4 regions of the Clostridioides sp. ZZV15-6383 genome follow, and region 4 is predicted to be linked to each of the others. Evidence: riboswitches for the same ligand, from Rfam matches in the RefSeq annotation. Region 4 holds a riboswitch; each other region holds the start of a gene.

Region 1 (7,901 bases), on a different contig from region 4:
AGCAGCTACACCCAATGCTTGCCAATCATTTCCCATACCTAGATTATTAGACTTAACAGTATAGTTCCCACTCTTATCTTTGTATCTTCCTGAAACATTTATATCTTGATTTACAGTTGTTACATCAGCAAGTGTAGCTCTATCGTTATACAAGTCTTGTGCTAGCTTTAATTCTCTATCAATAACTGTCTTATATGGATGATATTCCCCACTCACTTTATCAGGAGTACTAATTCTATCTTTTAATTCCGTTATTTTTTCTTGAGTTACATCTTCTTTTAATTCAACTTGTAAGTCATCTACAAATAAATTTCTTACATCTTTTTCTATACTGTCATACTCATAGAATTTAAGTTCTGATATATTCGCTTTATATGAATAAGAAGAACAAACACTTACTTGTACTTTAGTAGCATTTATTGGTTCCTTTAATCTGACCATTACATATATATTATTATTTACAGGGTCTGTCTTTGTTTCAAAAGGTACATCACCTAAATTATGTACTTGCCCATTTTCGTCCCAGTATTGTATTTCAAAATCATTAATTGTCTTATCAGAAACATCAAAGCGAGGTGTAGCCATAAAAGTATCCATAGTATAAGCTTTATCAAAAGTTATTATTGGCCCTCTATTCGTTCCCTCGGCTGCATTATATGTTGGGAATGTCCAGTGTGTTGTAAAGTCTCCATCTACTATATTGAATCTATCAAATGGATTTTTATCATTATATTCACTTTTGTCATATCCATCTGGATAAGCAACATCTACAATGTGATTTGTTGGTATTCCAAAGCCTGCATCTAACTTAGTAGTATTAATTAGTCTATAGTTAGGTGTTGTTGGAGCATCCATACTTTCAGTTGTACCTATATATGTTTTAGACATTCCACTAGTTCCCAAGTGGTTAGTAGCTGTCATTTTAACTTCATATGTTGTATTATCCTTAAGACCTTCTATCTTTGAACTTGTCCCACGAATAAGCTTATCATTGTATTTTATCCAGGATCCATTAGAGCCTTTTTCTTTATAGTACAAATCAAAGTCTTTAGCTTGTTTATGATTTTTCCAACTTACATCAAGAGATTTAAATTTACCTTTGACATTTATACCTTCTGGTGGTTCTGGTTTTGTATCTGGAACAACTTGAAATTCTATTATACTATCAGGACTAAATTGTATAGGCTTATAGTTTGAGTCTACATTTTCTGGAACTCCATCCAAGTTTTCTGCTGTTGCATCTTTATATCCACTACTCCAATCTCCATTTAAAGACTGTATGCTAACTCTATATAATCCATATGCTTGTATATCTCTAACATCTATAGTATTTTTACTAGTTTGTAATTTTTTAGTTGATAATACCTTTCCGCTACTGTCAATCGTATCTAATATAAGCTCATATGCTGATACATTTACTTCATTATTCCAATAAAAAGATACCTTTTCATTTCCAACAGCAGTACTAGTTGATATTTTATTGATTTTAGGTATATTCATATCTGGCTTTGGTATTTCTTTATAAACATTATTTAAAAACTCAACCTTAGATATTTCTGCAAGATTTCTATCATTTGCTGTTGTAGCTGTTATTTTTATTGTTATCTTTTTTACTGCTACTTGTTTACCAAGATTTATTACTATATCGCTATCTTGAACTTCTGCATATGTTTCTACTGCTGACCTACCGTATGTAGATATTGTAGAACTATCATCTTTGCTGATATTGTCTTCTTGTTTTGATGTATCTTTGTCTGAATCAGACTTATCTGTTGATGAATTTTCTTTATCATTATTTTCTTTATCATTATTTTCTTTATCGTTATTTTCTTTATCAGTTGTATTTGAAGTTGAATCTTCTTTATCATTTTTTTCTTCTTGATTACTGTCTAAGTTATTATTATCAGACTGCTCTATATTTTCATCTTTATTATTTGTTTCTTCTTGTTCATTGTTTACTTCCTCTTGCTTCTGTTCCTCTTTTAAAGTTTCCACATATTCTTTATTTTCATAAGGAACCTGCTGAACATTACCATCTTTATCTGTAACTTCAACTATTCCTTTTGCTGGAGCATTCCCTTCAGGTGCTTTTATATTTATGACTTCCATATCAAGTGCTTCTGATAAAGCTATATCCATTACTGCTGGTTTTTCTTCTGATATCTTATCACCTGCATTTACTGGAGATATTTTAACTCCACTATTCTCTTCACTGAATAAATCCTCTACAGTACCCTGAATATTTGTATAACTGTTTTTTTCTAATGTTATTTTACTTGTATCTACTATAGGATTAGTAGATACTATACTCTCTAGGCTTTTTGCGTCTTCACTTTGCCCTAAATTTTTCTGAACATAATCTAGGTCAGCAATATCTACCTTTCCATCTCTATTTAAATCATATTCACTTTTATTTGAATTTATATTTTTTAATACATTCTCATAATCACTCTTATCCACTTTTCCATCATTATTTACATCACCCATCAAGAATAGTTCATAGTTTAAAGGTTGATTTTTATCATCTACACTTGCTCTATTGCTTAATAAAACTCTTTGTGAATAACTTGATATATCAATGTCTTTAATTTCCTTACTATTAAAGCCACCTCCAGATACCTCTACATTGTATTTTCCAACAGGTAAATTATTAAATACAATATTATAATATGATATATTTTCATCTTTATTTTTTATTTCACTTCTACTTGCAGATAGTTTCTTTATAGTATATTCTATATTATCTGTCCCAACATTTACTGTTCCTGAATCTTTTTCTCCAAGCTTTATTATTCCACTATTGTTACGATTATCTTCTAATCGTAACTGCATATTAGTCATACTTTCTGACTCATTATTTTTTATTGGAAGTGAAAAATTTAAATCTACTTCAAGACTCCCCCTTAACTTTTCTGTAACTGATTTTTCAACTGCTCTTATCTTACCCTCTAATATAGGTTCTGCAAAAACGTTTAGTGGTGCACTACACATCGATACTGCTAGTACACAAGATATTGCCTTTTTCATGAAACAACAATCCTCCCTTAATAAATATCTAACTTTTCATGAATTTAAATACTATAAGTTTCAGACAATAAAAAAGACACTCAAAGAGAATCTTAATTATAAAATAAAAAGACTTTACTCTTTTTAGCAACTGGCTGATATGGCTTTAAAAGCTTTAATCCCTATAGTTTTGCGTCATTAGATTTCCCTAATTTTGCCATTTAATTTTCACTACTTTCTTACCCATTTTATATTATATTTAAACTTTTTAATACAATTTTTTCAAATTAAATTATAAAAAAATAACATTTATATTAATCTATTAATATAAATGTTATTTTTCATTATAATTTAATTATTTATATAATTTTCTCACAAGCATAACTTTTTGTATATTTTCCTTATTCTTTATATCTTCCATAAAACTCATGTGTCGCATATAGATTCTTATCCCCTGTTATAGCTATACCAAATCCCATTATTTCATACCCTTTATGTAACATATTAGTACCTTCTTCTGGATTTGTCTTCCACTCATTAAAAATAAAGTTTCCTATATCATCTGCATCTCTATTTGTATACACAGGTTTATCTGGAATTTTATATTTAATTATATTTTCACCTTGAACTGCAATATATCCAGGCTTAATCTCACTCCAATCCAAGTACTTCAAAAAAGTAGAATATGAATTTTTCCCATTTATTGTATGAGATAAAGTCTTCTTATTTGCCATCAAATTAGACCAGTCATTCGCTAGCCCTTCTAATCTACTTGCTACAGATAAAGCTCTCACTCCATTTTCTTTTCTATATTGCTTTGTAAGAGCATATACTTTACCCTTTATTCTCTCTTTAAATTCTCTATCATTTGGATTGTAATATAACCCTTGTTGATTTGGTGAAGCTTGATTTATACATTGTTTGATAACATTCTGATTTATGCCTCCTAGTACAGTCAATTTGTCTGCACCACTTAAAATGCTCTTATTACTACCCTTTTCAACTAAGACTAAAGGAGCATTTTTTGCTATTGTAGAGGCTGCCAATGCGTCTGTTAATTGCAATCCTTTACTTAGATAAAATTCTTTACTATTTTTATAAAATTCTTGTATAACCCTCTTATTGGTATCAAATCTATCTGTTCCACCCAATCTAATAGAGTTTGTGCTCTTAACTAATTCGTCACTGATTATTTCACTAGAACCAAGTGCATAACTCTTTAATCCTGTTATGTCAAATCCTACACTATTTCCATCTGTAAGTATTATAGGCACTCCATCTCTAGCAGCTACTGGTGATGCACTTATAGCATCTGCTTCTCCTGTAAATCCATTGGCTATAATTACTTTATCTATTGGCTTAATTTCTTTGATTTTTTCAGCTATTTTTATGCTTGTATCAAATCTATTTTCACCAAATATTCTTTGTACAACCTTCTTTTTGGATAGTAACTGATTCTCAACATTTTTACTTATTGTTGATTCTGAACCTATTATATATACAGTATTTGCTTTATTTAATCTTTCCATAGTTGTATTTGGAATCTGATTTTGTTTTGTCATTAAAATAGGTGCATTTAAAGCTCCAGCTAAACCACTTGCACTTAAGCCATCTGCTAAGCTATTATCTGAATTTATTAGTATTGCTGTATTATAGTTTTGCTTGTCTGCTATTTTTGCTGCTGTTTCATACCTGTCATTACCTTTTATTTGGTCAACTGATGTCAACGCATTTACTATAGGAGTATTTAGCATTACTAAAGATAGTGTAAGTCCTATAGCTAATATCTTTTTACTATTCTTCATATTATTCTCTACCCCCAATATATTTTTCACATTTTTTATTAGTATTTTTGTTCGTTTTGAATCAAAAGTTACAGTTTTGTTACCATATTTTATATATGATACCATAGTTATCCATACAACTCAAACAATATACTTAAAGTTTTTATTCTCCATAAATTCAAAACATTATAACTTATTTATTTAATTAAGCAATAAATTCAAAATAATATATGTTAATAAGGTATTTAATCATTATAAGCAGTATCATTTATAATAATTTTTTTATAATATGAATTCCATAATATTATAATCAAAAAATAAAATAAGATATCTCAATCTAATTCTAAATGAGATACCTTATCCTTATTATTTTTATTTCATTATTTGTATATATTTTCTAATATATACACTATGTCTTACATATTGACAGATTGTATAACTATATATTATCTAAATAAACTTTAATATTAATTCCTATACCTTATTAGTTCTTAGTAAATAAGTTTATTTTTTCTGCTATTTTTTCAATAGCATTTTTAGCTATTCCTTCACCTATTTGTACTAACTTAGTAACATTCTTAAGTCTTAACTCAACTACTTCTTCTTGTGATTTAGAAAGTTCTTCTGTAGTTAACACTATTGGAGCTTTTGAACTAGCTGCAAGTGGTGCTGCTGTAAGTGCATCAACTAATTGTCCATTTCCACCTACATAACCATCTTTTGCAACATATGCTTTAGTTGCACCTGCGTAGTACTTATTGATTACTTTAGCATTAGTATCTTTTCTATTTTCTCCAGCCAATCTTTCAACTTTATTATTTAAATCTATATCAACTAATTTGTCTTCAACTTCTTTTGATACAGAATTTTCTCCACCTACTATTTCTAATTCTTTTCCTTTTAATAGTTTTTCAGCATTTGCATCTAATTCGTTGCCTGTAACTATTATTGGAGCACCAAATTGAGCAGCTCTAGCTGATATACTCATAGCATCTGCTTCTCCATTTCCACCTACTACAAAAGCAGTCTTAAATGTATCTTTTAATTGTTTTGCTATTTCTAAAGAAGTTTCAAATCTATCTTCTCCAGAAACTCTCTCAACTTTGCTTACACCTAATTTAGAAAGTTTTTCTTCAGTTTCTTTTGATATTTTAGATTCTCCACCTACTATATATATTTTCTTAGAAGATAGATTACTTCCAAGTACTCTTAATATTTCAGTTTCTATTTCTGATGGTAATGAATCTTTTTTAGATAATAATATTGGTGCATTTTTTTGAGATGCAAGCGGTGCTGATGCTAAGCCATCAACTATAGCATCTTCTCCAACTAAAATTATAGCTTCTGCTTCTCCATCTTTGAATCTCTCTTTACTAACTTCTACTGCTGTCGTAAATCTTGAATCACCAGATAAAACTTCTACTTTTAATTCTTTTCCGTCTTTTACATCAGTTAATACTTTATGTAAATCTCTAGCTAACTTATGGTTTTTACTTGAAACGCTTATTGTTTCTGGCTTTTCATTTGCCTTACTTAAAACTATATCAAAGCTTGATTTTTCTGGCTTATCTTTATCATCACTATCTTCTTGTTCTTGAGTAAGGATTGCTTCATTTTCAAATGTTAAAGCATATCCATTTTCAACTTTATTAACTAGTTCCCTTCCTAATGTAGTTAATCTAATTCCGTCAAATAATTCTTCTGCTGTTATGTCTTGTAAATCTGCATTTTTAACTGTTATTGTATGTAATTCTTTTGACTCTATGTCACTATAACTCTTTTCATAACCTTCAAAAGTACCATCTTCTGATGTTATTACTTTTGAGAAATCTAAATGTTGGTCTCCTACATTTAATGTAATAACATTTGTTGAGTCTTTTGCTCTTTTGACTTCAACTGTACTTGTAGATTTTATAGTTGCTGTCAACTTGCTATCAGAATCTTGTGCTAAAGTTGCATTGTAAGCATTAACTGCATCTACTATTTCTTGAGCTGTTTTGTAGTTTTCAACTTTATAGTCAACTACTTTTCCACCTAAAACTTGATGCCCTTTATCTTGAATAGTAACTTTTAAACTTTGTCCTTCTGTTAATGAGTTTATTTTATTTTGTAATTGAGTTGCATTAGTTAAGTTTACATTGTCTACTTTTATATCATAAACTCTATCATTTACATTTGCTCCTGCTTTTGTATCTTCAAACTTAACTTCTAATGCTTTTCTAACCTCTTCGATTAATTTAGTGGAATCTTTCGCACTTACTGTGTAATTTTTATCAACATTTTCTGATACAGTATTATCTGCGAATATTGGTGCTGCTGCACTCATAACTGTAGCTCCTGCCATTACTATTGCCATACTTCTCTTTTTGTTGCTCAACATATTTATGTCCTCCGAATATTGTTTTTGATTTTTTATATTCGTATTTCCCACATATAAATAATATTATATATAATATTATTTTTCAATATATTTTATGTGTTTACATAATTTGCTAACACAAACACTACTAATATCTTCCTGAACCACTTATCTATCTATGATTATGTTCAAAGATAGAAATCCCTATTTTATAGTAATTTTCTACTAGACAATCATACAAAAAATAAAAGAGGATACCTCATAATGATAAAAGAATCACTTTGAGATACCCTCTTACAAACAACTAAATCAATAATTTTCTATCTTTCACACTCTTGATTTGCAACTGTACAAGAAGTTTTACAAGCTGATTGACAAGAAGTTTGACACTCTCCACATCCACCTTTTGCAGCACTTTGCTTTAAAGTAGCTTGAGATAAAGTTTTTACATGTTTATTTTCCATTTTCAACGCCTCCATTTCTAATTGTTTCCTATTGATTATATCATAAAACTACCTTAATATAAACTCTATTTAAAGTTGACACCCAATACGCCTCCAATACCTCCTGCTGCTGATATTAGCAATAACTTATAAATCATTCCTACTTCAAATACAAACTTTTCTTGTGCTAAAAACACAGTCAAAAAAATACATACTATGTACAAAAGTCCTACTAAAAGCCCATACATAAGTCCTTTTTCTTTCATGTGTTTTGAAGTATAAAAACCTCCTATAGCTGCAGAAATAGTA
Region 2 (7,901 bases), on a different contig from region 4:
ATGCCATTTGATACGATTCTATTGGCAGGTGTCACAATGTATATAAATGACGATGAACTAAAAATAGCATTGAAAAACTTATTAGGAATATTAGATAAAAAAGCATCTATCTATCTATCTATCCCTATTGGAATAAATAAGAGATTAACTTTAAAAGAATTTTACTCGAAAGAATTAAATTCAGAATATAATGTTATATATAGAACTATAGAAGAATATGAAGAAATTTTAAAACCATTACTAGATGAAGGATTTGAAATTGTTGAAAGCAAAAGCTTCTTAACAGATATAAGTCAATACTCTGATACAGAAAGGCATTATTTTATACTAAAGCGATAGTTTTAATATAAATAAAATTAAAATTAAGGTGAATCTGATGAACTATAACAAAAAAAATGAAGTTTTAAATCTTATACAAATACTTATAGAGGGTATTGAGTATATAAAAAATAATAATTTAAGTGAATCAATAGTTAATTCATCTCTTGAAGCTATTAATTATATGAAAAAATATATAAATAACTCTGGAAGAAGCAACAAAAACTTGTTGAATTTAATTGATGAAACTTATGTAAAAATTTTAAGACTTTCCATGTATAAAAATATAAGACTTATTGAAGATTGTGAACTTATCATAAGTAATTTAAACTATTTATCAAATATAATAGAAAATAGTCTAGATAAAAAAACTAAAATTGTATTTATGCCTTATAATGCTAAAATGTGGAATAGCTTAGAAAGTATCTGGAAATCTGCGGTTTTGGATGAGAAGTGTGACTGCTATGTAGTTCCCATACCTTATTACAAGTTAATTGATACGCCTAATGGTATAACTCAAATATATGCATATGAAGGTAATGATTTTCCTGAAGATGTTCCAATAATACATTATGATGATTTTGATTTATCTAAGGAAAAGCCTGATATAATATATGTTCATAATCAATATGATGACTGTAACAATGCGACTATGGTAGATAGTAATTATTTTTCTTATAACTTGAAACGATATACTAATATGCTTGTATATGTTGCTTATGGAATATCTGGAACTTATCCTGTTAGTTTTTACTTAAATTTTTATGGATTGATAGCATCTAGAAATTTTGATAAGGTTATTGTGCAATCTCCTGCATTTGAAATTATAGCAGAATGTAGTGGTATAAATAAAAATAAAATATTAACAATTGGGTCTCCGAAATTTGATTCTTTAATTTACAATTTAAAACAGAATAATATAAATAAAGAATATGAATCTAAATTAAAGGGTAAAATCATTTTATTATGGACAACTAATCTAATGAAAATACCTAATGGTAAAGATGGTGTTATTGATGAGATTGAAAATGTGTTTGATATTATTGAAAATAGCCAAGAGTATGGTCTTATATATAGACCACATCCCTTAGAACTTGAGTATGTAAAATCTAAAGTTCCAGAATGTTTTAATAGATACAAAGTTTTGTTAGATTCAATATCTACAAAAAATAATATTATTTTAGATGACTCTGTATCTTACTATGAATCATTCAACTTATCTCATGCTTTAATAACAGATAGGTCTTCTGTATTAATAGAATATATTCAAACAAAGAAACCTATATTAATTTATGATATAAATATGGAACATGAATATTATGATTCAAGAATCTTTGATATATTTTCAAATTATGTAGTGGGAGAAGATGGAATGGATTTAATAAAATTTATGAACTTAGTAAAAAACAATAATGACTATAAGCTAAATCAAAGATTAAATTCTTTAAATAGTGTACTATCAAATACAGACGGCAGTTGTGGTGAAAAAATACATACTAATATACTAGAATATGTTTTAAATAATCATATTTAATTAAAATCAATTCATAAGTAGGTAAATTTAGGTTTGGAAAATAGTTAAAAACCTATCAATTTCGATAAATATAAAATGATAAAAGGGCAAATTAATTAAAGTTTGACCCTTTATTGTTTTATTCTGTTAGCTTATATGACATTTTAAATTGTATTCATATATAACAAGTCTAAAATAAAATTTATCAAAAGTAGTGAAAAAATACAAGTTTTTTAACAACGAAAGAGGGAATAGAAAGAAAAATTTAAAAGAAATATGAATGCTTAAATGTTAAATTGGAAAATAATGTTAGAATAGATTATTTTAATAAGATTGGCATAAAAGGTGAACTTAGAATAAATTTATTTTATATTGTAAATTTTTGTATATTTTTAATATATATATACATTATATAAGTTAAATGTTATAAATATAAGTATATTAAAAATAATATTGATATTAGAAATTAAATTAAAAAATTATATAGAAAAAATATTTAAAAAAATATTTAAAAAATTTGTTATTTATTGTATACTTAAGTTAAAACTAAATAGGCAAATCTGGAGAAATCTAGTGACGCAAAGCTATAGGGACTAAGGTTTGTATATACAAGCTATGTCAGCCAGTTGCCAAAAAGAGTCCTAAGTATATTGTATACGTAGGAGGAGTCTGGAATGACTGCCTTTTTGGCAGTCATTTTGTTATGGGAAAGTTATTTTATTGCAGTAGAAAGTACATATAATAACATATTTTACCAATTATAACTTGAAATAAAGATAAATTATCTTAAAAAGTTACTATTTTACAAAAAAAGGCAACTTTCTGAAGAAATATTTAAATACATATTAAAATTTTTTTATATTTTCAATGAGATTCACTGGAAAGATATTAGTTTTCTTACTAAATGTATATATTACCGTATTAATCTAGTGGAAATGGATTTAATTTAGATAAATAAAGAAGTTATTTTTTGTAATATAGCAACTTCATTTTTTATTAATAAATAAAATAGATAAAATATATTTTGAGGAGGAGTGAGTGTGAATACATATGACATTATAAAAATGGGATTAGATGCAACTAACCTAAGAAGCCAGACAATAGCAAATAATGTAGCAAATATAAATACTGAAGGTTATAAAAGACACTATGTAACTTTTGAAGAAACATTAAATGATACCATGCCCAAAATAGAAGAAAAAACAGATAATTCTAAAGGATTAAGAGTAGATGGTAATAATGTAGACATAGAAGAGGAAAAAGTAAATCAAGCAATGGCAACATTACAATATAATGCTTTGATAAGTTTTGCAAATGGAAAAATAGCAATGACTAAATCAATAATAAGTGGGAGGTAATTAGAAGATGAGTGTGTTCAGTGGAATGAGAATTTCTGCTAGTGGATTAACAGCAGAAAGTTTGAAAATGGATATCATATCATCCAATGTAGCTAATATAAATGCTACAAGAGGTCCAAATGGAGAAGCATATAGGAGAAAAGTCGTTTCATTTGAAGAAAATTATGATAATAAATTAGGTATGCTAGGAGTTAAAGTCACATCTGTTGAAGATGATAAATCACCTCTTAAAGAAGTATATGACCCATCTCATCCAGATGCAAAGCCAAATGGATATGTAGAATATCCAAATGTAAATATATTGGTTGAAATGACAGATTTAATAACAGCTTCACGAGCATATGATTCTAACATAGATACATTGAATGCTCAGAAATCTATGATATCGAAAGCTTTGGAAATCGGAAAGTAGGGATAAATTATGCCAATTACACAAATTAACAATTTAATGCAAGGTGCAAAGTTAGATAACTTGATTGGAGAAACAAAACCGTTAAATCTTAATAATGAAGAAGAAAAGAAGAACTTTGAAGATGTAATAATAGATACTATAGATAAAGTTAATTTTCAACAAGTAACAGCAGACAATATGAAAGAAAAATTTATAAAAGGCGAAGATGTTTCTATGCATGAAGTTATGTTAATAGGTCAAGAAGCACAGCTATCTATGCAATATTTAATAGAAGTTAGAAATAAGATTCATGATGCATATCAAGAAATGAATAAAGTACAAATTTAGCCTTTTGAACAGGAGTAATAATCAATGATAGCCAGTTTTAAAAATAAGATTAAGGAGCAAGTTGCTAAATCTAGGACAAAGATAAGTTCTCTAAAAAAGGGAACTAAGATAGCATTAGGTATAGGAATTATTGCTATATGTTTAGCGCTAGTATTTACAGCAATATCTGCAAGTAAAAATAAGTATGCAGTCTTATTTTCAGAACTAGATGTTCAAGATGCTGCAGATATATCAGCAGAGTTAGAATCTAGAAAGATAGATACTAAGGTAAAGGGAAGTACAATCTATGTACCTAGAACAGAAGTTGATAAGTTAAGACTGGAGTTAGCACCAAGTCTTACAGGTGGTTCTAAAGGATTTGCACTAATGGATGATAGTTCATCAATAGGGCTTACTGATGAAGAGTTTCAAATTAAGAAACAAAGAATGATGCAAGGTGAAATAGAAAAAACAATCAAGAGTTTTCCACAAGTGGAAGATACTAGAGTACATATAACATTTGGAGAGTCATCAGTATTTGAGAAGGAGGCTGTTCCAGGAAGTGCAGCAGTTTATTTGATGTTAAAGCCAGGAACAACTTTAGAGAAAAATCAAATAAAATCGGTTATGGCGCTTATATCAGGAAGTGTTACAAATATACCAGAGAAAAATGTTCAGGTCATTGATAACAAAATGAATTTATTATCTGAAGGTATTTTAGATGATGAAGAAGTTGATGCAAATAATCAACCAATAAATAGTGGTATTAGTGTTGATAAAAATAAGGCGTCTGAACAAGCATTAAATAAACAGCTGGAAAAATCTATTTTAGAAATGCTAGAGCCAATATTTGGCACAGGAAAAGTAAAAGTCACAGTAAATGCTGATTTAAGTTTTGATACAGCTGAAAAAACTGAAATAAAAATTGACCCTGATAAAGTTGCTATAAAGGAAACTAGGTCGAAAAATTCATCTAAATCTGCTACAAATAATGTTCAAGGTGTAGATGCTAACATGAATAACCAAGGAAATAACAATGGTACTAATACAGAAGATAGTTTAGATGAGAGTTTTGAGTATGAAACAGGTAAGATTGAAACTCATACTATAGTTGCACCTGGAGAACTTAACAGATTGACAGCTTCTGTTGCGATAGATGGAAAAATAGCTAAAGGTGTTCAAGCTGACGTAGAAGATATTGTTAATAATGCTATAGGTATGGATGAAGCGAGGGGAGATACTCTTAGCGTTGTTTCAATGGTATTTGACCCAGAAGGGAAGGCAGAAGCTAAACAAGAGCTGGAAGAGATTAAGAAAGAAGGATTTAAAAAGAACATAATAAAAGCAGTTATTGGAGTAGTGGCAGTGATAGCAGTTGGTGCTATTGGATACTTAATATATAAGAAGAGAAGTGAACAAGAAGATATGGATTATGAAGATGAAGAGCATAGTTCAAAATCTGATTCTATTGATAGGAAAGATAATCCTCTATTAGGAGATGACCCAGAACTGACATTAGAGGAAGCTGTTAAAATGTATGCAGAAGAAAAACCAGACCAAGTAACAGAGATAATAAAGACTTGGTTAAATGAGTAAGGGGGATAGAACGTGTCCACGGAAATTACAAATGTTAATGCGTTTGACTTGAGTGATATAAATGAAAGTGATAAGGATGAGAAGGTAGAAGGTGAGGGTTTAAAAAAAGCTGCTGTACTATTAATGACATTAGGTCCAACTGTGTCTAGTGATATAATAAAAAGTCTACCTGATAAACAAGTTCAAAAAATAGGTTTGGAAATTGCAAATATTTCTTCAATAGCTTCAAAAGAAAGAAGAGAAATTTTAAAAGAGTTTGTAGAAATAAATAGAGCAAAAGATTATGTTATAGAAGGTGGGCTTGAATATGCAAGAGAGTTGTTAAGTAATGCTTTGGGAAATTCTAAAGCAAATAAATTACTTGAAGGTGTATCAATAAATACAAGTACAAAGCCTTTTAAACATATTATAAAACTAGATGTAAAGAAAATATTAGAAATACTTAGAAATGAAAGTGCACAAACTATAGCCGTTTTACTTGCACATATGGAGCCAGAAAATGGAGCAGAAGTTTTATCATATTTAGATTTTGATTTACAAAATGAAGTAGCTATGAGAATAAGTTCAATGGGTTCAATATCTCCAGAAGTAATAAAAGTAATTGAAAGTTCATTAGAAGATAAATTACATTCAATAAGTGGTGATGATTTTAAAGATTATGGAGGAGTATCTACTTTAGTCCAAATATTGATTAACTCTGATAGAAAAACAGAAAAGAATATTTTGGGAACTATTGAAGAACAAGACCCAGCTTTAGCAGCTCAAATTAAATCTCACATATTTGTCTTTGAAGACATTGTTAAGCTGGATGATATAAGTATACAAAAAGTGTTAAAAGAAGTAACTATGAAGGATTTAGTGTATGCCTTAAAAGGTGTGGATGATGAGATTTCAAATGCTATATATAGAAATCAATCCTCTAGGGCAGCAGATGCACTTAAAGAAGAAATGGAAATGGTTGGTGTCATAAAGGTTACACAGGTTGAGGCTGCTCAACAAAAGATAGTAAATAGTGTAAGAAAACTTGAAAGAGAAGGTGCTATAGCTATTGTAAGGAATTTTGGTGATGACTTTGTTGAGTAATAAGATTATTAAAAATAAAAAAGCATCATATAAAGGAGTGCTAGATTTAACCATAATAGATAAAGCTAGAGTGGGAGAATCAAACATAAATAAAGAAAAAGATTGTAGATTTAGGGACGAGGTAATAAAAGAAACTATAGAATCTGCTGAGATAAAAAAGAATGAGATATTAGAAGAAGCAAGAACAAATGCACAAAATATAGAAAAACAAGCATATGAAAAAGGGTATAGTCAAGGTCAAAAAAATGGATATGAGGATGGATATAAAGAGTCATATGATGAATATACCCAAAAAGCTAAAGATGAAGCAGATTTTATAAAAAATCAGGCAAATTTAATCTTATTACAAGCTAATGAAAAGATGACTGAGTACATAAAAGAAAAAAATAAAGAGATTATAAGGCTTGCTATTAATATGGTTAGTTCTATTTTAAAAAAGCACTTTGAAGATGAAGAATCTATGAGTGATTTGTTAAAGCAAATTATTCAAGATTATGAAGGAAGTAGTTCATTTATAGTAAGATGTAATTCTTTCTATAAAGATAATGTAGAGAAAGAACTTGAATTATTTAAGGAAGAAACATCATTAAAATCAAGTGTATTTGTTATTGCAGATGATAGCATAGATAAAGGAAATGCTATTATACAAAAGGAAAATGGAAGAATAATAGTTGGTATCGATTGTGCTATAGAAAAACTAAAAGAAGAATTGCTTGGTGAATAAAGTATGTATAAAGCTGATATATTTATAGATTTTGACAAAATAAATAAGAAAATAGAAAACTTAAAACTCACTATATCGGAAGGTAGAGTTAAGAAAATAATAGGACTTACTGTAGAAGTTGAAGGCATAAAAGCTTTTGTTGGAGAGTTATGTGTTATATATAATCAAGTCAATAAACCAGTGAATTGTGAAGTAGTAGGTTTTAAAGATAAAGAAGTAATAATATTAATGGCATTAGGAGAGTTAACATTGATAGCACCTGGTTGTAAAGTTATTTCTAAGGGGATACCTTTAAGTGTTATGTGTAGTGATAATTTACTAGGTAAAGTACTTGATGGTCTTGGAAATCCTATAGATAACTCAGAAGTTGTTTTAGGAGATAGATACAACTTGAATAATGAACCTCCTGACCCAATGAAGAGAAAAAAGATACGAAATATAATGGAAACAGGTGTAAGAGCAATAGATGCATTTACTACTTGTGGTGAAGGGCAGAGAATAGGAATATTTGCAGGAAGTGGAGTCGGTAAGAGTACAACTCTAGGTATGATTGCTAGAAATGCAAAAGCAGATGTAAATGTAATTGCCCTT
Region 3 (7,901 bases), on a different contig from region 4:
ATGCCATATTTATAACATAAAATAAGAGTATCAAACATTTGTCTTGTTCCAGTACCTTTTTTAACAAAATCATCTATAGTAAGATTTTGTGGATTTATAATACGGATTGAGACTGCTACCCCTCTATCAGAATCAACACATCCCATTCCAACTGCTGTAATTCTTATATTCTTTGATAAATGTCCTCTTACAGTTGGTTTAGAATTATCAAAAGTTATATTAGATTTTCTAAGTAACTTTCGTATTACGTTAACTGCATGTTCTGGACTACTAAACTTTTCTTTTGTAAACTCTTTATGTCCATCTCTAAAAGTTATTCTTGTTGAATCCCATCCATTTATATTTATTTCTTCTACATTTCTATTAAAGAGATATTTATCTAAAAAATCAAATCCTGATGTTGCAGAGATTAATTCTTTTACTAAATCTTCTTTAGACTTATCTTCTACAATTATCCCATAATCATCTATATATTTTGATATATAAGCTCTTAATTGTTCTTTTCTTTGTCCATCATCTTTATTTATTAAACCAGAATATTTTGTAGTTATAAATTCTCTAATTTCTTCTAAAACATCTTGATACTCCCTATAATCTAAATCAGAATTATTTTTCAAAGATATAACTTTTTTGTTTAAATTAGAATTTCTAAATTCTGATGTAAAATCCATCAATTTTTTCCTTTCCTAAAAAATCTATTTTTTTCTTTTAATTCTTGATTAGATATTAGGGATACTATATTTTTAATTTGATTATTATATATTTTTTTTCTTTTAGATACTAATTCAGAAAATAATTCACCACAAAGAAATTGTTCTCTTACTTCTTCTAAATAACATATTTTATTTTTGATATTATAAACTTCTTCAATATCATTTATTGCATCTGACTCTCTCACACTTGATAAAACTGGTCTATGTTTACTTATATCAAATGCTTGGTCTATTAATAAATGTAAACTTGAATCAAAATATGATATTGATTTAGGATCTGGAGTAATAGTTCTAATGACATCACTAGCCATTTCTAGTGCAATTGTAGTCAGTTGATCATTTAAAAAATAACTTGAACAATCAACAATAACATAATCAAAACAATCCATTTTTTTTAACATATTAAAAAATGTCACTACTCTTTCACTTGAATATTCTGGATATGAATATAAATTTTCTGACTGTTTATATCCTAATGTTGCTATATATTTATTCTTATCTACTGTAATAAGATTTTCAAATATAGTTTCTCTTTCCAAAGAAATTGAAGACAAAACATTTCCTATAGACTTATCATGTTCTTTTGAATATGGTAAAACAGTATTAACTACTGGACATAAGTAGTCACAAAAGATAATAAGGACATTTTCTTTGTTTAAAGAAAATTCTCTAGCAATCTTTATACTTAATGTTGTTTTACCACTATTTGGGCTACCCCATATAGCAATAAATTTCTTTGCCATTTTTCACACTCCTACTCTTCATTTTTTGATGTCTTTACATCTAAAGTTTTAGTTACAAGTGATTTTATTGCTTTATCTTGTTCCTCTATAAATTTGTCTGCATAATAATCTGTCCCTCTATAAATTAGAGAAATATGCATTTTACTCTCAACTTCCAATTTAGCTAATAATTTTGTTTGTTCTTCATTAGCCATAACTGTTATTGTTGTTGGCAAATCATTTTCATTTTCGTTTTCATCACTTTTTATAACATCATTTTCTTTATCAGCTCCTTTAGCATTTGTTACTGCTAAAACCCTTACATATTTCAGTTCTGGTGGTTCTATAGTCTTTTTATCATCTCCAAAATCAGTAGCTATTATGGAAATTATATCTCCTGTTTGTAGTTTTCCAGAAAGACCTGATGCAAAGTCTTTTATTGTTATAGAAATAGCTCTTTTTTCACCATTTAAACCATATAAATACTCATTTTCAGCCACAGGTTGCATTGATAATTTTGATTTTAAAACAAGGTCATCCTTTTCCATATCTACAATTGCATATTTACCAACTACATCCTTTTTTTGTTTCAAAAATGATGATGGTAAACTTTTTGAATCTGATGTATTTATTTCTCTAACTTGGCTATCATTTATTTTTTCTCCTCGCTTTATTGTTTTTGATACTCTTACAAAAGTCGTTTGAGATTTTATTTTCTGATAAGTAGGTGAGATAAATGCTATAGAACAACCTATTATCAATGATAATAAACCAATAAATTTTTTATTTCTAAACAACATTTTTATACTATCCATTTTTTACCTCCATTTATTATATTAGACATGATAAAAAGCACCCTATAGATAAATAAGGTGCTAATGCAATTTGCTTTTTAAATGCTTTTTTATTAACTATCAACATTATAAGATTAATTAATAACGCTAGTAGCAAACATCCTATAATAAATTTAAATGTTTCAGTACCTTTAAAACCAATAAAAAATCCATTACTTGCCATGAATTTTATATCTCCTCCTCCTATACCTCCTGTTATATATGCAGCTATAAAAAATGGTACAGATAAAACAAATAAATTTAGTACAGATGAGTAAAAATCAATATTTATTAAACCTAATAAGAATATTAAAATATGAATTTCATTAGGTATAATTTTAGTTTTAGAATCTACATAACTTGTATACAATAATATTTGTACATAAATAAAATATTTAATAATTAATGTAATATCTTCAAAAAAATTAAATATTGTAACAGACAATATTATTTCAAGTAATATTAATAGAATCCAACCTTTTAAACTCAATCTCATTTTTTCATCATTTGGTAAAATACTTATCTTTGATAATATATAATATTTCATATTATAATCTAAATACTAAACATATTGATAATCTTAGATTTAAATGATGGGAACATATCATCATTAAGAAAACCTGCTATGAACTTTAACAATAATCCTGCTACAACAATAAGTATTATCCCTACTAGAATATTTTGAAGAGTAAATTCAATAGCACCTTTAGAATTACATAAGATTTTTTTCTGTTTAGCTATTGTTTTTTTTAATTTACATTGTACTCTTAAAATAAATAAATTAATTAATTTGGTAATTTTTTGATTAATCTTTAACATAAAATTACTAGATTGAGTTATCATTTTAGTACCTAATAACAAATTTTTCATTATTTCTCCTCCTTTTTAATCTTATCTATATAAAAAAAAGTACCCCTAGAAAGTACTTTTTGTAATCAAATTAAAAATAGTCCCCAGGGGACATATTTATTTTTTCTTTTTGAACCACCTCTAATTTTTTTATACATTATGTAATCTATTGTACTTCCCAGTCCTTGAACTATGAAAAGAAATATTCCACTTATTAAAGTAAGTTTAAAAATGTTCGATAAAATTAAAATTTCTTTTGTATAATTTATATAATGAAATTCTAAGTAATTATTCATTAGTTCCATTATCCAAACAATTAAAAACAACATAATACTCAGTCCTATTAAAATAAGTCCTGATGATCCTATGTCAATTTTCCTAGTTTTACTTCTTGCTATATTGTTATTCACAAAAAACCTCCTAAATATTTTTCTTATTGCTTAAAACTAATTCTTTCTTTTACTAATAATCCTCTTCACTCATACAAGTATCTAAATTTGATTCAGAAATCACATTAATAACTAAAAGAAAAATTATCATTAATAAAGACAATGGTACAACAACAAGCATTATTTTCAACTCCTTTCAATTTATTTTCATAATCTTTAAAACAGCTAAAAAAGAAGCCCCAAGGGACTCCTTTTTTAGAAAATTTATCAACTAAAAAATTACCTCAATTTATAAACTTCAAATTTTAAAAATACTATTTTAATTCATATACTGTTTTATCCTTATATCTTAATTTCTCAAATTTAAATATAGCATTTTTTTTTGAATACATTCTTAAAGATGAATTTAAAATTTGATACTTTTTATTTAATCCTGTATATTTTATAACTTTATTTTTTTCATTTACAAATATTATATAATTCCTATCATCATCTATTTCTTTATAAGAAGATGAAAATAAAATATCATCTACAATATCATATTTGTTTACTTTATCATTACAAATATAAACTTTTTTGAAATTAAAATCTGGATTATATCTTGAGTTTTTATCAAAGTAATGCATACTAGATAAAGTTATCACACTTACGATAATCATTCTCCAGCCCCTACTTATTTTTACTTTACTTTTATGTTTGATACCAAAGTCGCCAAAACACACTAAAACTATAGCTAAAATCCATATTAAAAATATTGCAAAATTTGTATTACTCATATATAAATAAAAATAAAATAGATCGTATAATTAAAAAGATATTGTTCTCTCCTAACTAAAGTTTAATTAATTTATTAGATATGAAAATTCTTATTTTCTGTAAAAAAGAGGGGGAAGGAGACAACTATCCGTCTCCTAAAATATTTTATTTGAAACTGAACCTGTATATAAAATCTATTTAATAAATTCCATATACAGGTTCAGTTTTATGGAATTACTTATACATAGCCTCTTTAAATTTTAATACAATAAATATATTTATCCCTCCAAGTGTTCCTAAGAAAATAAGTTTAAAAAAAGATTTCATTATTATATCAATAAACATCTTTGCATAAATAAACAACTCCTCTAATCATAATATTACCCTCACATTCTAAGTCCCCTGGAGACTTTTTTAATTAGATACTAAAAATATCAATATATTTTTTTTTTATATTTTTTAGGTATGTCATATGGTTTTAAACCCCTTTTATCATTAAACTTTAAATTACCATTTCTATCATTTTCATAACTTTGTCTATTATATTTAAGAAAGGAACTATCACTTATATGAGTCTTATTATGCCTGTCTAATAATTTCAATGTATCTTTTCTTATTATTCGATTTTCTTTATGTATATTTTTTAAATCTACACAATTTCTATAGATGCATAAATTAACTGTATTTGCTTCTTTATTTAAAATGTCTGCTATTTCTTTTGCTTTATATCCTTTTGTATATAATCTTTTTACTGTTTCTATATCTACTACCTTTTCATTATTCTTTTTATGTATATTTTTTAAATCCACACAATTTCTATAGATGTATAATTTAACTGTATTTGCTTCTTTATTTAAAATATCTGCTATTTCCCTCGCATTATACCCTTCTGAATATAGTTCTTTTACCTTATCTACAGCAGAATCACTATTCTTTTTATGTATATCTTTCAAATGAGCAAAATTTCTACTTATGCATTTTCTTACACTTTCAAAGTTTACTTTTAATAAAATTGAAATTTCTTTTGCATTATGTCCTTTTAAATATAGATGTCTTATTTTTTCTTTATCTAATTCTCTCAACTTACTCCTCCTTAAAAAAGTACATAAATATAGAGTTATTTAATTTTTATTACATTTGTTACATTTTGGGACATTTTTAGTTTGTTAACATATTTTTTGCCAATTCAATTACAAACTAAAAAAAAGATACCTTAGAGCATCTTTTATATTAAGTTACAAAAAGACAATCTCTTTTCGGCAACTGGCTGACTTAGCTAATTAGCCTTAGTCCCTATAGTTTTGCGTCACTAAATTTCTCTAGCTTTGCCCTTATATTCAGTTTTTATGCTTCCATAAATTCTCTACTCGCATTAAAGATATCATAAATAGAAACACCGTATATTTTAGATAGTTTTATAGCTTTATCTAAACTTATTTTTGTAGACCTCTCAATTCCTGTAATTCCAGATGTTGTCATGTTTAGAAATATAGCAACATCAGTTTTTGTAAGACCACTTTTTTCTCTTAATACAGATAATTTATTTTTTTTCAATTAAAAATCACCTTCTTTGTTTTTTTATTTAAAATAAATAATATATTTTAAAAATTAACACAATAATTTTTATTGTGTCACAAATTAAGCTATAAATTATTTACATCTACATTAGTTTTCTCTTTTTCATCAGATTTTTTATTATTAGTAGATGAATTTTGTAATGAATGAAACCAATATGCTAATTTTTCTATATTATCCAAATCATTTACATCTTTTACTTCATATAAATGACTTTTTATTCTTGCTATTAAATTCTCTTTATCTTTCATAAAACCACCTCTTTGCGTGTGTATATATACAATTATATAGCCATATTGGTGTATATGTACACATTATACCATTGCTTATTATTTTTTTCAATAGATAAATGTAATAATATACACCTTTAATAAAATAGTTGTGTAGCCTAACACATAATTCAATGGTATAATAATCTAAAGAGGTGATTTTATGTGCGAAATAGATAAAGATACAAAAACAAGATTTGTTGAAATAAGAAGAGAAAAAAATCTAACTCAAGAGCAACTCGGAGAAATATTAGGTGTCACTAGAAATGTAGTTGCAAATATTGAAAACGGTCGTATGGTGGCTAGTAAATTATATGTTAACCACTTTTGTTCTAAATTTAATATAAATAAGGACTGGCTTCTTTATGGAGTTGGTAATAAAGATAGAGATTATTTAAGTGAATCAGAAGAAAAATTATTGCTACAAATATTACCAGATATTTTTTCAGATATAGCTCTTGATAACAAATCTAAAATGAGAAATATTATTGAGTTATTACCAGAGTTAGATGATGAGTATTTAGAAATAATAGAAAAACTTATTAAAGGTATCATAAAAAAATAACCCTGTTAATGGGCTATTTTTTTTTCTATTCGTTTTAAATATTGATAAGTAAATTCAAGAACTCTTTCATTACGAATAATTTTTATAATATGAATCATTTCTTTTTTCATTTTTTCTTCAAGTTCTTTTTCTATCATACCATTTCCCCCTAAGAATAATCTTTTACCCTATAATTAATCTTTTAACTTATTTACATTTTAGCACAAAAAATTACTTCAAAAATATTGGTACGACCTATATTTCAGTGTTTTTTTTACATATTACCTTATATATTTTATAAAATATAAATTATTCTACATACGTACAATATATTTTCATTTTAAATCTATAGAATTATGATATTTTTAATATTTTCCAGTATTTTCTAAATATATATTATTAAAAAAATTATTTATTTTTCTATTTTTCGACATATAATGTAAGAGGGGGTGATTAATTGTTGAACAAAACATTAATGTATATTTAAATAAATATGTATGTATACAAATTTAAATATGTTTTTTCAGTATAATAATATGAAAAATGTGTTAAAATCTAATCGTAAATCAAAAAAACTAACTCAAAATCAGCTGAGTAAATTGGCTAATATAAGCCAAAGTTATATTTCTGACCTAGAGAAGGAATATTTTGTACATAGCCCAACAGTAAAACAAATTATATCACTCTCAAAAGCCCTTTCCATTGAACCATGTGAATTAGCAGAATATTTTATTAAAAAAGAAATTGAATCAAAATAAGATAGGAGGTATATTATGGAGAAATATTTTTTAGATGAACTTAATAAGTTAAATAATCCAACTATTAGTGAGATTATAGAAGTATCAGAAAAACTATCATTAAGTCCATTTATTATTGTATCTTATTTCATTGAAAAAGAAGAGGAAAGTAGCAGCTCTATTTAAAAGTTTTTTCTAAACTGTATATATAAAATAAGTATTTATTAATACTTTTGAGATAATTTTTCTATAGTAAGAATATTTTATAAAAAAAGATAAAGAATAGTACTTTTGATGGTTACAAAGGTACTATTTTTTAATAAATATAAGTAATATTGTTATATACATGAAATTACATACATGAAATTACTACAGTAATTACGTACAGTAATTAGCAAATGATTGTAATAGAAGAAGAGTAGTAATTACAATATCTTTAAGAAATATAAATTTAAAATATTTAAAAACTGTATATAAATAGTTTTTGTTTATTTATAATTTATTTTATTTTTAA
Region 4 (7,901 bases):
TTATAAGCTTTCATTTTTTTATCTAAACCTATTAAAAAAAGTCCATCTTGCATATCATACAAAAGATTTTTGCTTTTTTCTCTTAATTTACTTTCAACTTCCTTAAGTTGTTTTTCATACTTTGGCATAAGTGCTGTTTTCTCTTTATATGTATTTAATTTCTCTGTAGCTTGTTTTACAGAATTTTTTGTAGCAACGTATTTCTGATATTGAGGATAAAGTCCAAAGTACCCATATGATAAAATAGCTAATAAAATTATGACCTTTATAAGAATTCCTTTTAGACTAACTTCCATTTTAAATATATCTTTTATGTCTTTTTTAAATATATCTTTATTCATTAGTTAATACACCTTCTTTCAGGTATAATGTAATACTAAATGTATAGTTAGAATCTTCTTCATTACTTTTTATGCTATGTAATTTAATATCTTCGAAATAATACAATCCCTTTAATTTATATAAAAATTGACCTATATAAGAAGAATCTTTAGCATTTCCTTCTATATTTATAACATTTGGTATTTTATCATATAATGGAGTTTTATCATCTTTATCTGTGTCGGTATTATTAGTCTCACTATTTCCAGTTAATGCTTCTGATACATTTGTAGTCTTACCTTCATTTAAATCATTATTTGTTTTATCTCCATTACTATCACTTTTCGTATTTGATTTTGTTTCATTATTACTTGATTTATCTGTTGTAGTTTTATTGCTGTTTGAGTTATCAGTTTTATTAGTAGTATCAAGATTTTGATAAGTCGTCGATAAACTTGTTAGTTCAACTTTGCTTGGAGTATTTTTATCTATATCATCCAATAAATTTTCCCATTTTACCTTTTTTCCAATTAACATATCATATACCTTTATTTCTTCGCTTTTGCTTTGTATCATTTTTTCTATATTCCCAATCTGATAATATGCAGATTCAATATTTCTTATTTCACCATTAACATTTTCAAGTTCTTTATTAACTAAGCTATTTGAGAAAATTAAACATAAATAAGGAATAGCAAGTACTAAAATAACTATTGGCGCGATTTTCAATATATTTTTCATCTGTTTAGCTTTCATCTGTTTTCTAAGTATATCTATTGGTAAAAAGTTTATATTTTCAAAATCCCTTTTACCTTTAGGCTCTATCATACTTCCTAAAAGCTCTACAATTGAATTTATATCATCTTCATCTATATCTCCAGTTATCATATCAGATATATCCATTATCTCAGTAAGACCTTGAGAAATATAATTTGAAAATGCAGAACTAAAAGCTTCATAAATTAATTTATTGGAATATCTTTTTCCTAATATTAATATAGTATCTGTAACCTTACCAAAGTTTCTTGACGAATAGTAATTCATAAGACCTTTTGATTCTTCTACTACATTTAATAATTGCATATCCATGTCTTTAGCAGTTATCTTTATAGGTATATTATCACTGATAAATAAAGTATCTTTCTTGTATATATTTATAATTGTACTATTGTCACTTATATTGGTTACCATTATATCGTTATAATCTAAATTTTTAAGAATTCTTAAATAAGCTGTTGATAATGTATCTATCCTATCTAATATCAAATCAAATTCATGCATTATCTCTACAATTGCATTTACTTCTTCCTTTTGTATAGCTCCAATAATAAGATTTAAACTTGCCTCATCACCATCTGAATTATCATATGTTTCACTAGATACTTCATATGAAAACACATATTCATCTGATTCCAAAGCCATCATCTCATCCATCTCTAGCTTCATAAATCCATCTAAATCCTTTTTCTCCATCTTAGGAAGTTTTTGGGGTTTTAGAATTACATCTCTTGTATTTAAACAAAAAACTACATGTCTTGATTTTAATTTCACATTTTCTAATGCGTACCTCAATAGAGCATACTTTTCCTTAGAAAAATCTTGCACAATATCCTCTATTGAAAACACATTAAGATTTTTTACATAAAACTTATCTTTATCATGTTTATATCTGCCCTCAACTATGGAAATAGAATCGCCATAATATGATACATAAACCTTGTTCATTTGTCCTTTCCCTCCTACATAGCATCATATATACTAAGCATTGGCATAAATATTGATACAACCAGTACCGCAACTATAATACCAACTGCAATTATTAAAACAGGCTCTATCATTGATGCCATCCTATTTAAATAAATCTCGGATTCATACTCATAGAATTCGGCTATCTGTCTACTTATATTCTCTAATTCCCCTGTCTGCTCACCTATAGCTATCATCTGTACCAATACAGAATCAAAATATGTATATCTCTGTAAATTTTCTGCTAAGCCCTCACCTCTTGTTATTCCATCTTTAGCTGATGCTAAAATCTTTTCTGCCATAGTATTATTTACACTATCTATAATGTAATCAAGTCCCTGAATTAATGGGTACCCTGTTGATACAAATAGATACAAGGCTCTTGAAAATCGTGTAGCTACCATGCAGTTTATTCCTTTTCCTAAAACAGGTATCTTATTTATGACTCTATCTTTATGTGCTCTCCCAACTGGTGTTTTTAGATACTTCTTAAATTGGTAAATAGATAGTATAATAGCTAAAAGTACTATTATCCAAAACTTTTTCATAAACATACCAAACCACATAACAATTCTCGTTATAAGTGGAAGATTTGCACCTACTGTTGTAATTGAATTAATCATCTTAGGCACCATAAACGCTGTAAATATAAAAATCATTATAAATGAAGAAATCAAAACTATTAATGGGTATGTCGCTGCATTTCTAAGCTTTTGCTTAATTCTATGTTCACTTGAATAAAATGAAGCCATACTTTTTAGTACTTCATCTAATTTACCTGTAGCCTCACCTGTAGCTACCATAGCACCAAGTAACTTTGGAAACTTTGATTTTGGTGAAAGCATTGAATCTGCAATAGTAGAACCTACCTTTATTTCTGCCACTACACGATTAATTTCTTCTCTCAATGTAACATTGGTTGACCTTCTAGCTAATGTTTCTAATCCTGAAATACTATTTATACCAGAAGATACTATAATCGCAAATTGTCTACAAAAGTGGCTTATCTGGTCAGCTCCTAAGTCCTTTTTTCTCTTTCTACTAAATACACTTATGTTTTTACTCTTACTTTCTTTAATTTCAAGAACTCTAAGATTTCTTTTTCTAAGAAGACTTCTAGCTTCGTTAAAATCATTGGCTTCAATCACATCAGTTTGCTTTTTTCCATCCTCTTTTATTACTGTATACTTAAAACTTTTCATAATATCATCCTTTAATCAGTCATCAAAATTATTCTAATCATTTCTTCTACTGTTGTCTTTCCATTTAAAACCTTTTTAACTATATCCTCTTTTAAACTAACCATACCTTGTTTTCTAGCCATCTTTAAAATTTCTCTTTGATTTGCAGATGAATCTATTAACTCTTTTATTTCTGGAGTAATTTCAAGCATTTCAAATATACCTAGACGTCCCTTATATCCAGTATTATTGCATCTTTCACAACCTTCCCCTTTATAAATAGTTACTGATTCATTTACATCAATGCCAAGAGCCTTTTTTTCTCCAGTATCTGCTTCATATGAAGCCTTACAATGCTCACATATTTTTCGTGTAAGTCTTTGAGATATTACCCCTAAAACAGATGAAGTTATCAAAAAACTTTCCACATCCATATCTAAAAGACGTGAAATTGCTCCAACTGCTGTATTTGCATGCAATGTACTTAAAACTAAATGTCCTGTAAGAGAAGCTCTAATTGCTATTTCTGCTGTTTCAGTATCTCTTATCTCTCCAACCATTATTATATCTGGGTCTTGACGCATAAAAGCTCTAAGTCCACTAGCGAAGGTAAGTCCTGCCTTTTCATTTATTTGAGATTGATTTACACCAGGTAATTCATACTCTATAGGGTCTTCTATTGTTAATAGGTTTCTATTCTCTGTATTTAATTGATTTAACATTGAATACAATGTAGTGGTCTTTCCACTTCCAGTAGGGCCAACAACCAATATAAGCCCATAAGGAGTGTTTATCAATTCGTCATACATCTTAGAGCCATGTTCGTCTATTCCTAGTACTTCTTTACTAACCATAAAATTACTCTTATCAAGAACCCTCATGGCTATCTTTTCATCCCTATTGGTTGGCATTGTAGAAACCCTAAAGTCTATAGGCTTATTATCTACTTTCAAATAGATTCTACCATCTTGTGGGATTCTTTTTTCAGATATATTTATATCTGACATTATTTTGATACGGCTTATTACTGCCTTATATGGTGCTGAGTTCATCCTCATATATTCCCTTAACATCCCATCTATTCTAAATCTAACACGCATATAATTTTCGCTTTGTTCTATATGTATATCACTTGCTTCCATTCTAACAGCATTTTCTAATATGTTATTTACTAATCTTACTATTGGAGCAGCATTTACATCTTCTTCAAGTATTACAGTTTCTCTTACTCCACCAGTTCTATTTTTGTTGTACTCAGTCATTGCTTTATTTATTTCTGAATGTGCATAAGCATGAGCTATTGCTTTGTTTATATCGTCTGCATTTGATATAAATATCTCTACGTCTTTACCTGACATACGTCTTACATCTTGAACTGCTTCTCTGTCTTGTGGGTCTGACATGGCTAGACATATTTTATTTCCATCAATTTTGAATGGAAATACAGTATATCTTTTGCATATATTTTCTGGAACCATTTTAGTAGCTAAGGTGTCTATTTCTGTTCCTTCTAAAAATATACTTTCTATATCTAAAAGTTCTTTTAATACACTTATTAATAAGTTACCATCTATAAGTCCTTCTTGTACTAGAATTTCTCCTAGTCTTTTCCCGCTGTTTTTTTGTTCTGATAATGCCCATTTAAGCTGGTCTTCTGTTATGTATCCTTTTTCGACTAGTTTATCTCCTATTCTAACTTTTTTAGCCACAGATTTCACTCCTTTACTATCTCAATTATATCATCATTTATGATTGGAGATTAAAGAAAATAGTATAAAAAAACAGGAAGATTTTCTTCCTGTTTTTTTAAGATGCTTTTTATTGAATCCATAATATTTTTTATAAAAATATAGACTTAATTATTTTTTGAATCCATCACAGTATTATCTATAAGAACTATATATAGAGCTTTGTTATCTACTTTTGTAGCACTTGTTAATGGACTTCCAAGATTATCAGCTGAAATACTTGTATATATTTTTTTATCGCCTATATCACTCAATAATTTTGCTGATTGTGCTTCTGTTAATGTAACTCCATCATCATTTGTACCTATCTGTAATACTAATTTATTACTAACTTTAATCAATTCATATTTTCCACCTATATCTGCTTTATCAGGAAGAGATTCCATATAATCATTTAAGCTAGTTAAACCAGTTTTATCTCCTGTTGTAACTGGTATCTTATTAGTATCTGAATAATAAGATAATGCTGCACTCTTAACTGAGCTATAATCAGACTCAACACTTGCTACCTTAGCCTTATTTATATTACTAAATAAAGCTGGAACTGCTACTACTGCTAATATACCTATAATTGCAATTACTACCAATAATTCCACTAAAGTGAAACCTTTTTTATTCTTTCTTAACTTCATTTTTATTCCCCCTCAATTTTTAATTAATATTTATTTATAATATATCTGGTTAAAAATCTAAGTAAAATTATTTACACGTACTAACCAGATTTATTTCTAGCATATAACCATTTTTAAACAAAAAAACTATGAAAATAGAAGTATCTATAAATAAATACAATTTCATAGCCGGTTGCACCACTAACTCAATATGCTCCAAGGTGCCCACATCACAGAACATACATCAACGTTTCTATTTTATTAAATTCAGAATAATATATAACTCATAATAGATATACATATCCACATATATTATATAATAGTTACCACATTTTAGCAACACATGTTATATTATTTATATATACCAAAAATTTACATATTGAAACATGATTTCTAAAAATAACTATACTCCACAAAAAGAAACATCTCCCTACAATCATCATATATCGTAAGGAGATATTTATAAATTATCATTTAGTTTTATCATTATCATTTCCATCCTTTGCTAGTATTTATTTGAAAGCTAAAAGCTATTACAATATAGTATTTTATAAAATCATCAAATACTAAAAAAGAGTTGCTTAAAAGGTTTTTATCCTTTTAAACAACTCCTATAAATCTAATAAATTAGAATAATTTGCTTACTGATTCGTTAGAGAATATCATTCTTATAGCATCACCAAATAAAGGAGCTACAGTTTTTATCTTTATCTTATCTATTCTTTTCTCTTCAGGAAGTTGTATAGTATCAAGAACTATTAACTCACTTATCTCTGAATTAGCAATTCTTTCAATAGCTGGTCCTGATAATACACCATGAGTACAACAAGCATAAACATCCTTTGCTCCAAACTCTTTTAGTGCATTTGCAGCATTAACTATTGTTCCTGCTGTGTCTATCATATCGTCTAATAGTATAACATTTTTACCTTTAACATCACCTATTAAATTCATAACTTCACATACATTAGCTTTTGGTCTTCTCTTATCTATTATAGCTATTGGAACTTCTCCATTTAAAGTATTAGCAAATTTTCTTGATCTAGTAACACTTCCTAAGTCAGGAGATACTACTACTAAATCTTCTATTTTCTTTTCATTGAAATAATTTGCTAATATCGTTCCACCTAGTAAGTGGTCTAATGGTATATCAAAGTATCCTTGTATTTGAGCTGCATGTAAATCCATTGTTAATACTCTATCTGCTCCAGCAGCAGTTATTAAATTTGCAACTAATTTAGCAGTGATTGGATCTCTTGCCTTAGCCTTTCTGTCCTGTCTTGCGTATCCATAATAAGGAATAACTGCTGTTATTCTTCCTGCTGATGCTCTCTTTAACGCATCAATTAAGATTAATAACTCCATTAAGTTATCATTCACTGGACTATTAGTAGATTGCACTACAAACACATCACAGCCTCTTACTGTTTCATTCATGTTTACACATATTTCACCATCACTAAATGTACCTACTTCACAATCTAACACTGATACACCTATATAGTCAGCTATTTTCTGTGCTAACTCTTTCGATGAATTACCTGCAATAATTTTAATCTCGCTTCCGCTAGTATTCATTTATGTAACCCTCCTGAAAATTTTAAAATACTAATGAATATAATTTATAATAATTTCGAGCTAAATTTTTTAGCCAAAATAATAAACTATATAACTACTTACTTTGGTCATCTTTTTGATTCTTCTTTTCTACCCAGCCCTCTTTAATAACTTGCCTTTCTCTAGCTATTGCCAAAGCTCCATCTGGAACATCATGTGTTATTGTTGAACCTGTTGCTATATATCCTTTTTCTTCCACAACTACTGGAGCAACTAAATTAGAATTTGAACCTATAAATGCATTATCTTTTACTATTGATTTAAATTTATTTTTACCATCATAGTTTACAAAGACTACTCCACATCCAATATTTACATTTTTACCAACATGTGCATCCCCTATATAAGAAAGGTGAGATGCTTTTGAACCATCTTCTATAATAGCATTTTTTACTTCTACAAAATCACCTATTTTCACATTGTTTCCTAAGTTACTCTTTGGTCTTAGATATGCATATGGACCAACAGTAGTATTTTCTCCAACTTTACTATCAATTACAGTTGAATTTTTTACTTCTGTACCATCACCTATTTCTGAATTTGTTATAAATGAATTCATTCCAATTATACAGTCTGAACCTATCTTTGTTTTTCCTTGTAACATAACACCTGGATATATTATAGTATCATTACCTATCACAACGTCAGATTCTATATAGGTAGAGTTAGTGTCTATT

Evidence for each region. Region 4 has a riboswitch for cyclic di-GMP ahead of KGF42_RS10030 (prepilin-type N-terminal cleavage/methylation domain-containing protein). Riboswitches for the same ligand answer to the same signal wherever they lie in the genome.
Region 1: it holds a riboswitch for cyclic di-GMP, as region 4 does, so the genes downstream of both, KGF42_RS11540 (M60 family metallopeptidase) here and KGF42_RS10030 (prepilin-type N-terminal cleavage/methylation domain-containing protein) in region 4, are expected to answer to the same signal.
Region 2: it holds a riboswitch for cyclic di-GMP, as region 4 does, so the genes downstream of both, flgB (flagellar basal body rod protein FlgB) here and KGF42_RS10030 (prepilin-type N-terminal cleavage/methylation domain-containing protein) in region 4, are expected to answer to the same signal.
Region 3: it holds a riboswitch for cyclic di-GMP, as region 4 does, so the genes downstream of both, KGF42_RS08590 (hypothetical protein) here and KGF42_RS10030 (prepilin-type N-terminal cleavage/methylation domain-containing protein) in region 4, are expected to answer to the same signal.

What each region holds. Positions count from the first base shown of each region.
Region 1 covers NZ_JAGWCV010000028.1:17,005-24,905, reverse strand. The annotation lists gene KGF42_RS11540 (M60 family metallopeptidase) at 1-3,027, opposite strand, end outside; cyclic di-GMP riboswitch class I at 3,150-3,235, opposite strand; gene KGF42_RS11535 (cell wall-binding protein Cwp9) at 3,408-4,811, opposite strand; gene KGF42_RS11530 (cell wall-binding protein Cwp8) at 5,275-7,170, opposite strand; gene scfA (six-cysteine ranthipeptide SCIFF) at 7,470-7,613, opposite strand; gene KGF42_RS11520 (TIGR04086 family membrane protein) at 7,679-7,901, opposite strand, start outside.
Region 2 covers NZ_JAGWCV010000039.1:24,404-32,304, reverse strand. The annotation lists gene KGF42_RS13710 (class I SAM-dependent methyltransferase) at 1-339, shown strand, start outside; gene KGF42_RS13705 (CDP-glycerol glycerophosphotransferase family protein) at 377-1,852, shown strand; cyclic di-GMP riboswitch class I at 2,375-2,465, shown strand; gene flgB (flagellar basal body rod protein FlgB) at 2,872-3,189, shown strand; gene flgC (flagellar basal body rod protein FlgC) at 3,197-3,601, shown strand; gene fliE (flagellar hook-basal body complex protein FliE) at 3,611-3,928, shown strand; gene fliF (flagellar basal-body MS-ring/collar protein FliF) at 3,953-5,503, shown strand; gene fliG (flagellar motor switch protein FliG) at 5,516-6,586, shown strand; gene KGF42_RS13675 (FliH/SctL family protein) at 6,570-7,310, shown strand; gene fliI (flagellar protein export ATPase FliI) at 7,314-7,901, shown strand, end outside.
Region 3 covers NZ_JAGWCV010000017.1:55,491-63,391, forward strand. The annotation lists gene KGF42_RS08555 (ATPase, T2SS/T4P/T4SS family) at 1-671, opposite strand, end outside; gene KGF42_RS08560 (AAA family ATPase) at 671-1,456, opposite strand; gene KGF42_RS08565 (RcpC/CpaB family pilus assembly protein) at 1,468-2,250, opposite strand; gene KGF42_RS08570 (prepilin peptidase) at 2,267-2,815, opposite strand; gene KGF42_RS08575 (hypothetical protein) at 2,824-3,138, opposite strand; gene KGF42_RS08580 (hypothetical protein) at 3,204-3,527, opposite strand; gene KGF42_RS08585 (hypothetical protein) at 3,821-4,165, opposite strand; gene KGF42_RS08590 (hypothetical protein) at 4,697-5,344, opposite strand; cyclic di-GMP riboswitch class I at 5,518-5,602, opposite strand; gene KGF42_RS08595 (helix-turn-helix transcriptional regulator) at 5,607-5,816, opposite strand; gene KGF42_RS08600 (hypothetical protein) at 5,906-6,088, opposite strand; gene KGF42_RS08605 (helix-turn-helix domain-containing protein) at 6,270-6,671, shown strand; gene KGF42_RS19830 (hypothetical protein) at 6,677-6,808, opposite strand; gene KGF42_RS08610 (helix-turn-helix domain-containing protein) at 7,166-7,408, shown strand; gene KGF42_RS08615 (hypothetical protein) at 7,424-7,573, shown strand.
Region 4 covers NZ_JAGWCV010000023.1:3,994-11,894, reverse strand. The annotation lists gene KGF42_RS10050 (type 4a pilus biogenesis protein PilO) at 1-341, opposite strand, end outside; gene KGF42_RS10045 (PilN domain-containing protein) at 334-2,046, opposite strand; gene KGF42_RS10040 (type II secretion system F family protein) at 2,061-3,269, opposite strand; gene KGF42_RS10035 (ATPase, T2SS/T4P/T4SS family) at 3,281-4,957, opposite strand; gene KGF42_RS10030 (prepilin-type N-terminal cleavage/methylation domain-containing protein) at 5,104-5,628, opposite strand; cyclic di-GMP riboswitch class II at 5,786-5,871, opposite strand; gene KGF42_RS10025 (ribose-phosphate diphosphokinase) at 6,235-7,185, opposite strand; gene glmU (bifunctional UDP-N-acetylglucosamine diphosphorylase/glucosamine-1-phosphate N-acetyltransferase GlmU) at 7,280-7,901, opposite strand, start outside.